Regions from separate parts of the Pseudoalteromonas sp. R3 genome, predicted to be linked through region 3. Evidence: predicted binding sites of a transcription regulator. Region 3 holds the regulator's gene; each other region holds the start of a gene.
The links. The regulator FliA, encoded in region 3, starts transcription of late flagellar genes. The targets are predictions, from matches to a motif close to CTAAAGNTNNNNNNNNNNNNGCCGATA.
Positions count from the first base shown of each region.

Region 1: a site for FliA is predicted at 1,083-1,109, ahead of ELR70_RS06635 (DUF5610 domain-containing protein). Genes of this name have one in related genera too.
Region 2: a site for FliA is predicted at 963-989, ahead of ELR70_RS16945 (VC2046/SO_2500 family protein). Genes of this name have one in related genera too.

Region 1 is NZ_CP034835.1:381,238-383,506, reverse strand. Features, by position in the region: gene ELR70_RS06635 (DUF5610 domain-containing protein) at 1-1,052, opposite strand, end outside; partial or broken gene trmA (tRNA (uridine(54)-C5)-methyltransferase TrmA) at 1,212-2,269, shown strand, end outside.
Region 2 is NZ_CP034835.1:2,744,441-2,746,709, forward strand. Features, by position in the region: gene ELR70_RS16940 (YchJ family metal-binding protein) at 1-143, shown strand, start outside; gene ELR70_RS16945 (VC2046/SO_2500 family protein) at 407-928, opposite strand; tRNA gene ELR70_RS16950 (tRNA-Tyr) at 1,041-1,125, shown strand; tRNA gene ELR70_RS16955 (tRNA-Tyr) at 1,148-1,232, shown strand; tRNA gene ELR70_RS16960 (tRNA-Tyr) at 1,256-1,340, shown strand; gene ELR70_RS16970 (YgjP-like metallopeptidase domain-containing protein) at 1,719-2,204, opposite strand.
Region 3 is NZ_CP034835.1:3,096,002-3,098,270, forward strand. Features, by position in the region: gene ELR70_RS18625 (protein phosphatase CheZ) at 1-418, opposite strand, end outside; gene cheY (chemotaxis response regulator CheY) at 438-821, opposite strand; gene ELR70_RS18635 (RNA polymerase sigma factor FliA) at 865-1,599, opposite strand; gene ELR70_RS18640 (MinD/ParA family protein) at 1,602-2,269, opposite strand, start outside.

The sequences.
Region 1 (2,269 bases), 1.8 Mb from region 3:
GCATAATCAAGAAACTCATTCAGACGTGCCTGACCTTCGTTTATCCAGGCCATGATATCCGGCAACTGAGCTTCTATGCCCAGTCCTTTCGCTTCATCATGGATCCCTTCAAGACGTTGATCCAGCGGCTGCAGTGCTTTTTCCAAATCTTTCATTGGATTACTCTGTTGATACTGGGCAATCGCAGCAGAAGTTTTGGTCTGGCGCAGATCCATAGTGAAATTGACGATTTGCTCACTGTTAATTCCCAGTTCCTGCACTTTGGCAAACGCATCATCATAGTCACCGGCGAAAAAGGTATCGCTGACATCGCGGATGTCTTTCATCATGTCATTAATCGCGGCCTGCTCATCTTCGTTGAGGTCGCCATTCACACTGATGGAAAAATTAAGCTCATGACTGCTTTGCTCACCATACGCAAACCCTTCGCCATCGCCATTACGTGCATAGCTTGCCGCTTTCGACTGACTCATCGCATCACTGAACGAAATCACCACCTCATCCCCTTCAGCAGTAGTAAAGGCATACTCGGCTTGATTAGATAAACTGGCAAACTGTGCAGCACTCACAGATACCTGCTGTGGTTTAGGATCAAACAGCTCTTTTTCAAACTCATCTAACCCTTTAAAAATCCCTTCGCGGGACTTTTCTATCCCTTCCTCGATTTCATCATTAAACAGGCCTGTGCCTTTTAAATCTTCAGACGCTTCATCAATTCCCATCTGCACGCCCTTACGTGCTTGATCAAGCATACTTTTGAGTGTGTCGTCGTCTTCTCCGGCTGCTTTGGCTTTTTTCACTGCCCCCTGGACAAACCCCAGCACATTTTTGACAATTTCTTCAAAATCAAACAGGGGCTTGTCTTTTTCTTCTTTTTTCTCAATGCCCAGTGCTTGTGCGAGTTTATCATCAAGGATCTTGGCTGCTGCCTGAGATTTGTTTCCGTGGTAACTATCCGTATTAATTGACATATTAGGGATAAGCGATTTGGCTTTACCCGCATTATGCTGCATCGCCGGATTCAACAGCTGATTCAACTGTCCGATTTTCATGTCTGCTCTCCGCTTTACTTGATAGTTGGTTATCGGCCAAAACGCCTTAAGCTTAAGTCTATTGTACAATAAAAGAGCAAAATATTTTGCTCTTTGCTGGACAAATCGAAAGTGCATCCTAAAATAGCGCCTCTTTGCATTAACTATGGTGGTTTTAATATGGCGGTGATCACGATTGACACTTCGACCTACGAGCAACAGTTGACAGAAAAACAACAGCGGATCAGTGCGCAATTTGCCCGCTTCGATGCGCCACAACTGGAAGTGTACGACTCCCCAAAAAGCCACTATCGCCAGCGTTGCGAATTCCGCGTCTGGCATGATGGAGACGATCTGTTCCACATCATGTTCGATCAACAGACCAAAGAAAAGATCCGAGTCGATCAGTTCGATCCGGCGCGCCTTTGGTCAATGAAATGATGCAGGTAATGATGGATAAGCTGCGCCACAACGAGATCCTGCGCCGTAAACTATTCCAGATTGATTATCTGACAACGCTCAGTGGCGAAGTGCTGATCAGCCTGCTTTATCACAAAGCGCTGGACAATGCCTGGCAAGAGGCTATGCAGGCTTTACGTAATGAGCTACAACAAAGCTATAAAGTCGACTTTATCGGTCGTGCCAGAAAACAAAAAGTGGTGTTTGGCGATGACTTTGTGACAGAGCAGCTTACAGTCAATGGCAAACATTACACCTACCAGCAGGTTGAAAATAGCTTTACTCAGCCCAACGCGGCAGTGAATGAAAAAATGTTGGCCTGGGCACAAGATCTTTGCGCTCCGCTGCAAAACGATCTTCTCGAACTTTACTGTGGTAATGGCAACTTCTCTATCGCACTGGCAGGTCAGTTTAACCGAGTATTAGCCACAGAGATCTCTAAATCATCGGTTCATTCTGCACAATACAATATTGCAGCCAATAAGGTGGATAACCTGGATATCATTCGTATGTCGAGCGAGGAATTTACGGCAGCCATGAAGGGTGAAAAACAGTTCTCCCGCCTCAAAGGCATAGACCTGCAAAGTTACAACTGCCAGACCATTTTAGTCGATCCACCTCGCGCAGGCATGGATGAGCTCACCTGTAACTTGGTCAGCCAATACGACAACATCATTTATATTTCCTGTAACCCGGATACGCTGGAACGCGATCTGGAATTACTATGCGACACGCACCAGATCTCACGCATCGCCATTTTCGATCAGTTCCCCTATACC
Region 2 (2,269 bases), 350 kb from region 3:
ATGAACGGTCTCGCTTTTTAAAAGAAGCAGGGCTGTGGCGTTATCTAGATGGCGACCTGTTTGCCTGCCCTGAGAGAAAAATTAGCAGGAATGATCCTTGTCCCTGCCAAAGTGGGAAGAAGTTCAAAAAGTGCCACGGCTAGGTTGGCTGGCTAAACTTTTGGGTTATTGAATACGCAATAACCCATAAAGTGTAATGTTCTCGCGCTTGAATATTACTTTTAATTTTTTGTTGCTGCGTTTTTAAGGGTGCCAAAGCAGCGCCCTGTAAAACGGGATGAGTCCCCGTAGAGTGATACTCAGCAAAAACTAAATGTTCTCCTCATTTAGATTTGTATTTGGTGCATACAAATATATAACCCTATCCAAAGCATCTTTTGTATTCCCATGCCGTCGGTGTGCTTCTTTAAACAGCAACCTGCAACATAGATTGCATTTCCCCCCCGGCTATCTGATCATAAAACCCTGCAGCATCGATGTCTTTATTATCAACAATCATTTGAGGGGTTCTGGTTTTTTCTAGCCTCTGTCTTACTGCCGGTTCAAGATTATCGACAATATGTAGAGGAATATGTTTTTTATCATTACGCACAGCATAAGGCTCTGGTTGTAAGCACTCCTTTAGACGAAGACTTGCCAGATCCCCTTCCTGAACCAGGAATCCATTGTCCTGGCCTATCAACATATTGAACTGTTCCGGCGCAAGTGGCTTCTGTGGACCAAGCTGTAACGCCTTTTTTAATGCAGCTTCAGATTTATCGGGCTCTTCTGGTGACGTATGAGGCAGGTCAAACTGGCTAAAATCTAACGCGTCCTGAGACAGCAAAGATAAAAGCAACGCAAAGTCACCACGCCTGGCTTCATGAACGCTGTGATTAAGCGCACTACCAAGCTGAGCCTCTTTGCATAAAATACCGTCTATCTGCATGTAAAATCGCCACAATTTAGTGAATATGAAAATTTATCGGCATTTTTTCAATTTTCTTTAGAACATTTCTTTACTTCACTAAAAACTTTGATATTATCAGCGCCCATGTTGAGGAGGGGTTCCCGAGCGGCCAAAGGGATCAGACTGTAAATCTGACGGCACTGCCTTCGCTGGTTCGAATCCAGCCCCCTCCACCACATAACAACTTGTATTCTCTTAGGAGGGGTTCCCGAGCGGCCAAAGGGATCAGACTGTAAATCTGACGGCACTGCCTTCGCTGGTTCGAATCCAGCCCCCTCCACCATCTTACAATTTGTTTTTCTCTCAGGAGGGGTTCCCGAGCGGCCAAAGGGATCAGACTGTAAATCTGACGGCACTGCCTTCGCTGGTTCGAATCCAGCCCCCTCCACCACTTTTCTACTAAGTATTTTTTGAAAATTACTTCATAGATTTTACTACTGTCAAAATAAAACATTCAGGCCAAAACATCTGGTATCGAACGAAAACTCACCTCTTACTTTAGAAGCGCAGTTTGCGTGTCTGAATATTACTGGCAACGGCCTATCTCGATCATTCACTTCGATAAAGTCTTCGCACTATTACTTTTCTATCTGTAACGCCACTGCGTTTTGGCTCAAATAAGCTTTTGCATTTTTGTATTCAGGATAATGATGCGCCACTATTTTCCAAAAAGCTTGATTGTGTGCCATCACATGGAAATGTGCCAATTCATGCACAATAACATAATCAATGACCCACTTAGGAGCGCCAATCAATAGACTATTGAGTGCTAGTGTACCGCTTGATGACAAACTGCCCAACGACGTTTGTATTCCCTGATCTTAAGTTCATCATACTGGCTTCCCATAAGGCTTGAATATTCTGCCAGTACCGGCATCACATAACTAAGTAACACCTGGTTTAAATATCCAAACAGCGCTTTTCGCGCCCCTTCAGAGCCGGGTTTAGCACGAGTTTGAAGACCAATGCATTTCGCATCGTGATCAATGTAAGAGCTGCTTGGTGATAACTCAAACTTATACTGCTCGCCAAATATCTGAATTTTCTTACTAATAAAAGGCGTCTGGATCCGCTGTTGTTGGACGGACATCGCCAACTTTTTATTTTCAACCCAGTGTGACTTGCTTTTTAACCAGGTATCGAGCCAGTGTTGATCGATGCCGTAAGGCGCAAATACTTTCACCCCCTCGGCTGTAACTTTAATCGCAACACTCTGTCTGCGCTTACTGATGCTTAACTGATAATCAAATGACATAGATACAATTTTTTATTAACCCTGAAAAAATACTGCTACCATTACTTATAAGAAGGATTGATCTG
Region 3 (2,269 bases):
GACATAAAGATTTGAACTCTCCAAGCTGGATATCCCGGCTCATCAGTCTGTCCCAAGTGGGTTTGATTTCTGAGAGTTCATCGGCAAGTTCTTGGGCTAAGGGAAGACTCGCTTCTACGGCATCCATGGTTTTATTAGCCGCGCTTTCTGTCATCTCCATGACATAATTTAGGCGCTGCTTCGCATCTGGAATGGCTTCTGTCGTGAGATCAGCTAAACGGGTATCTAACTCAAAGTTTTTCAATGATTCATGAAGTTGTCGAGTCAGCTTACCCACTTCAGCGAATAGCTCTGATTGTTCTTTGTTAGTGGCCTCAATTAATATCTCATCAGCCTTTTCCTGCTCACCTTGTTCTAGGTATTCAACGAGCAGTTTAGCCTGTTCCAGAGTTATCTGTGGCACAGAAGATGTTGACATAAGCCTACCCTTATCAATACTAGCCTAAACGTTCGAACACTTTTTCTAGTTTGGTTTTCAGGGTTCCTGCCGTAAACGGTTTAACGATGTAACCATTAACTCCAGCCTGGGCAGCGGCAACGATTTGTTCTTTTTTCGCTTCTGCTGTAACCATAAGTACTGGGATGTGTTTAAGCTTGTCATCAGCACGAATTGCGCGTAACAAATCGATACCTTGCATGCCCGGCATATTCCAGTCAGTTACGACGAAGTCGAAGTCCTGATTTTGCAACATTGGAAGTGCCGTACTGCCATCATCAGCCTCTTGAACATTGGTAAAGCCTAAGTCTCTTAGCAGGTTTTTGATTATTCTTCTCATCGTAGAGAAATCATCAACCACGAGAATTTTCATGTTCTTATCCAAAACTTCCTCCGGTGAGGTTTGAACCTATATTGTAAAACTTACTCTAATTGATCCAGTCATTGATCTTTGCACGAAGCTTGATCATTGCTTGACCGTGAATCTGACTCACTCGAGATTCGCTGACCTCTAAAATCGCGCCAATCTCTTTTAAATTCATCTCGTCGTTGTAATACAAAGACAGCACCAAAGCATCGCGCTCAGGTAAAGTCTTGATAGCATTGACTAACGACTCGTTAAAGCGCTCATTTTTAACATTATTGAATGGTTTGTCTAGCGCAAAATCGTTGCCTGCGGGAGAAATTACGTCTTCGTCGACCCCAAGGTCTTCGATGCCGATAACTTTACTCGCATTCACATCATGTAAAATATGATGGTACTCATCCAGCGTAATATCAAGTTTTTCAGCGATTTCAGTATCTTTTGGTTCACGCCCAAGCTGAGATTCGAGCTCAGCAATGGCTTCTGCTACCATTCGGCCATTTTTGTGGACAGAGCGTGGAGCCCAATCACCGCGGCGTATCTCGTCTATCATTGCGCCACGGATTCGAATACCTGCAAACGTTTCAAAGCTTGCCCCTTTGCTTGCGTCAAAATTTTTACAGGCTTCAATTAATCCAATCATGCCTGACTGAACTAAATCATCTAACTGAACACTGGCTGGTAACCTAGCTAACAAATGACAGGCCACCTTTTTTACCAAAGGTGTATGACGCTCAACCACCTTGTGAAGGTGGTCCGTCGTTTGATATCCCGCCATGCGGTTGACCGGTGAAGCCATCGTTAACCGTTTACCAGTTGCTCAATAAAGAATTCCAAATGACCTGATGGTTGATGGGGGATGGGCCACTTGACAGCTTTGCTTGCCAGGCCTCTGAATGCCACGGCAGCAGGTGAATTGGGGAAAAGCTCAACGATGGTTTTTTGACGTCGCGAAGATTTACGCATATTTTCGTCAAACGGAATCGTTGCAACCAGTTCCAGAGCAACATCTAAAAACCGGTCGGTGACTTTGGATAGTTTTGCGAAAAGCTCTTGCCCTTCTCTTAAACTGCGTACCATATTGGCCACAATTTTAAACTTATACACTCCATGCTCGCGGCTTAGGACTTTGATCAACGCGTAAGCATCGGTAATCGAAGTCGGCTCGTCGCATACCACGACCAACACGTCTTGAGCAGCACGAGAAAAGCTCAAAACCATGTCTGAAATACCTGCTGCGGTATCGACAATTAAAATGTCAAATTCGCTACTGAGTTCACTGAACGCACGTATTAGCCCAGCATGCTCGGCAGGTGTTAACTCCACCATACTTTGCGAGCCAGACGTCGCAGGTACGATGCGGATGCCAGCAGGCCCCTCAACCAAGATTTCGTCTAGTTCACATTCTCCAGACAAAACATGAGATAAATTTTTCTCTACCCGTAAGCCCAACATAACATCACAATTGG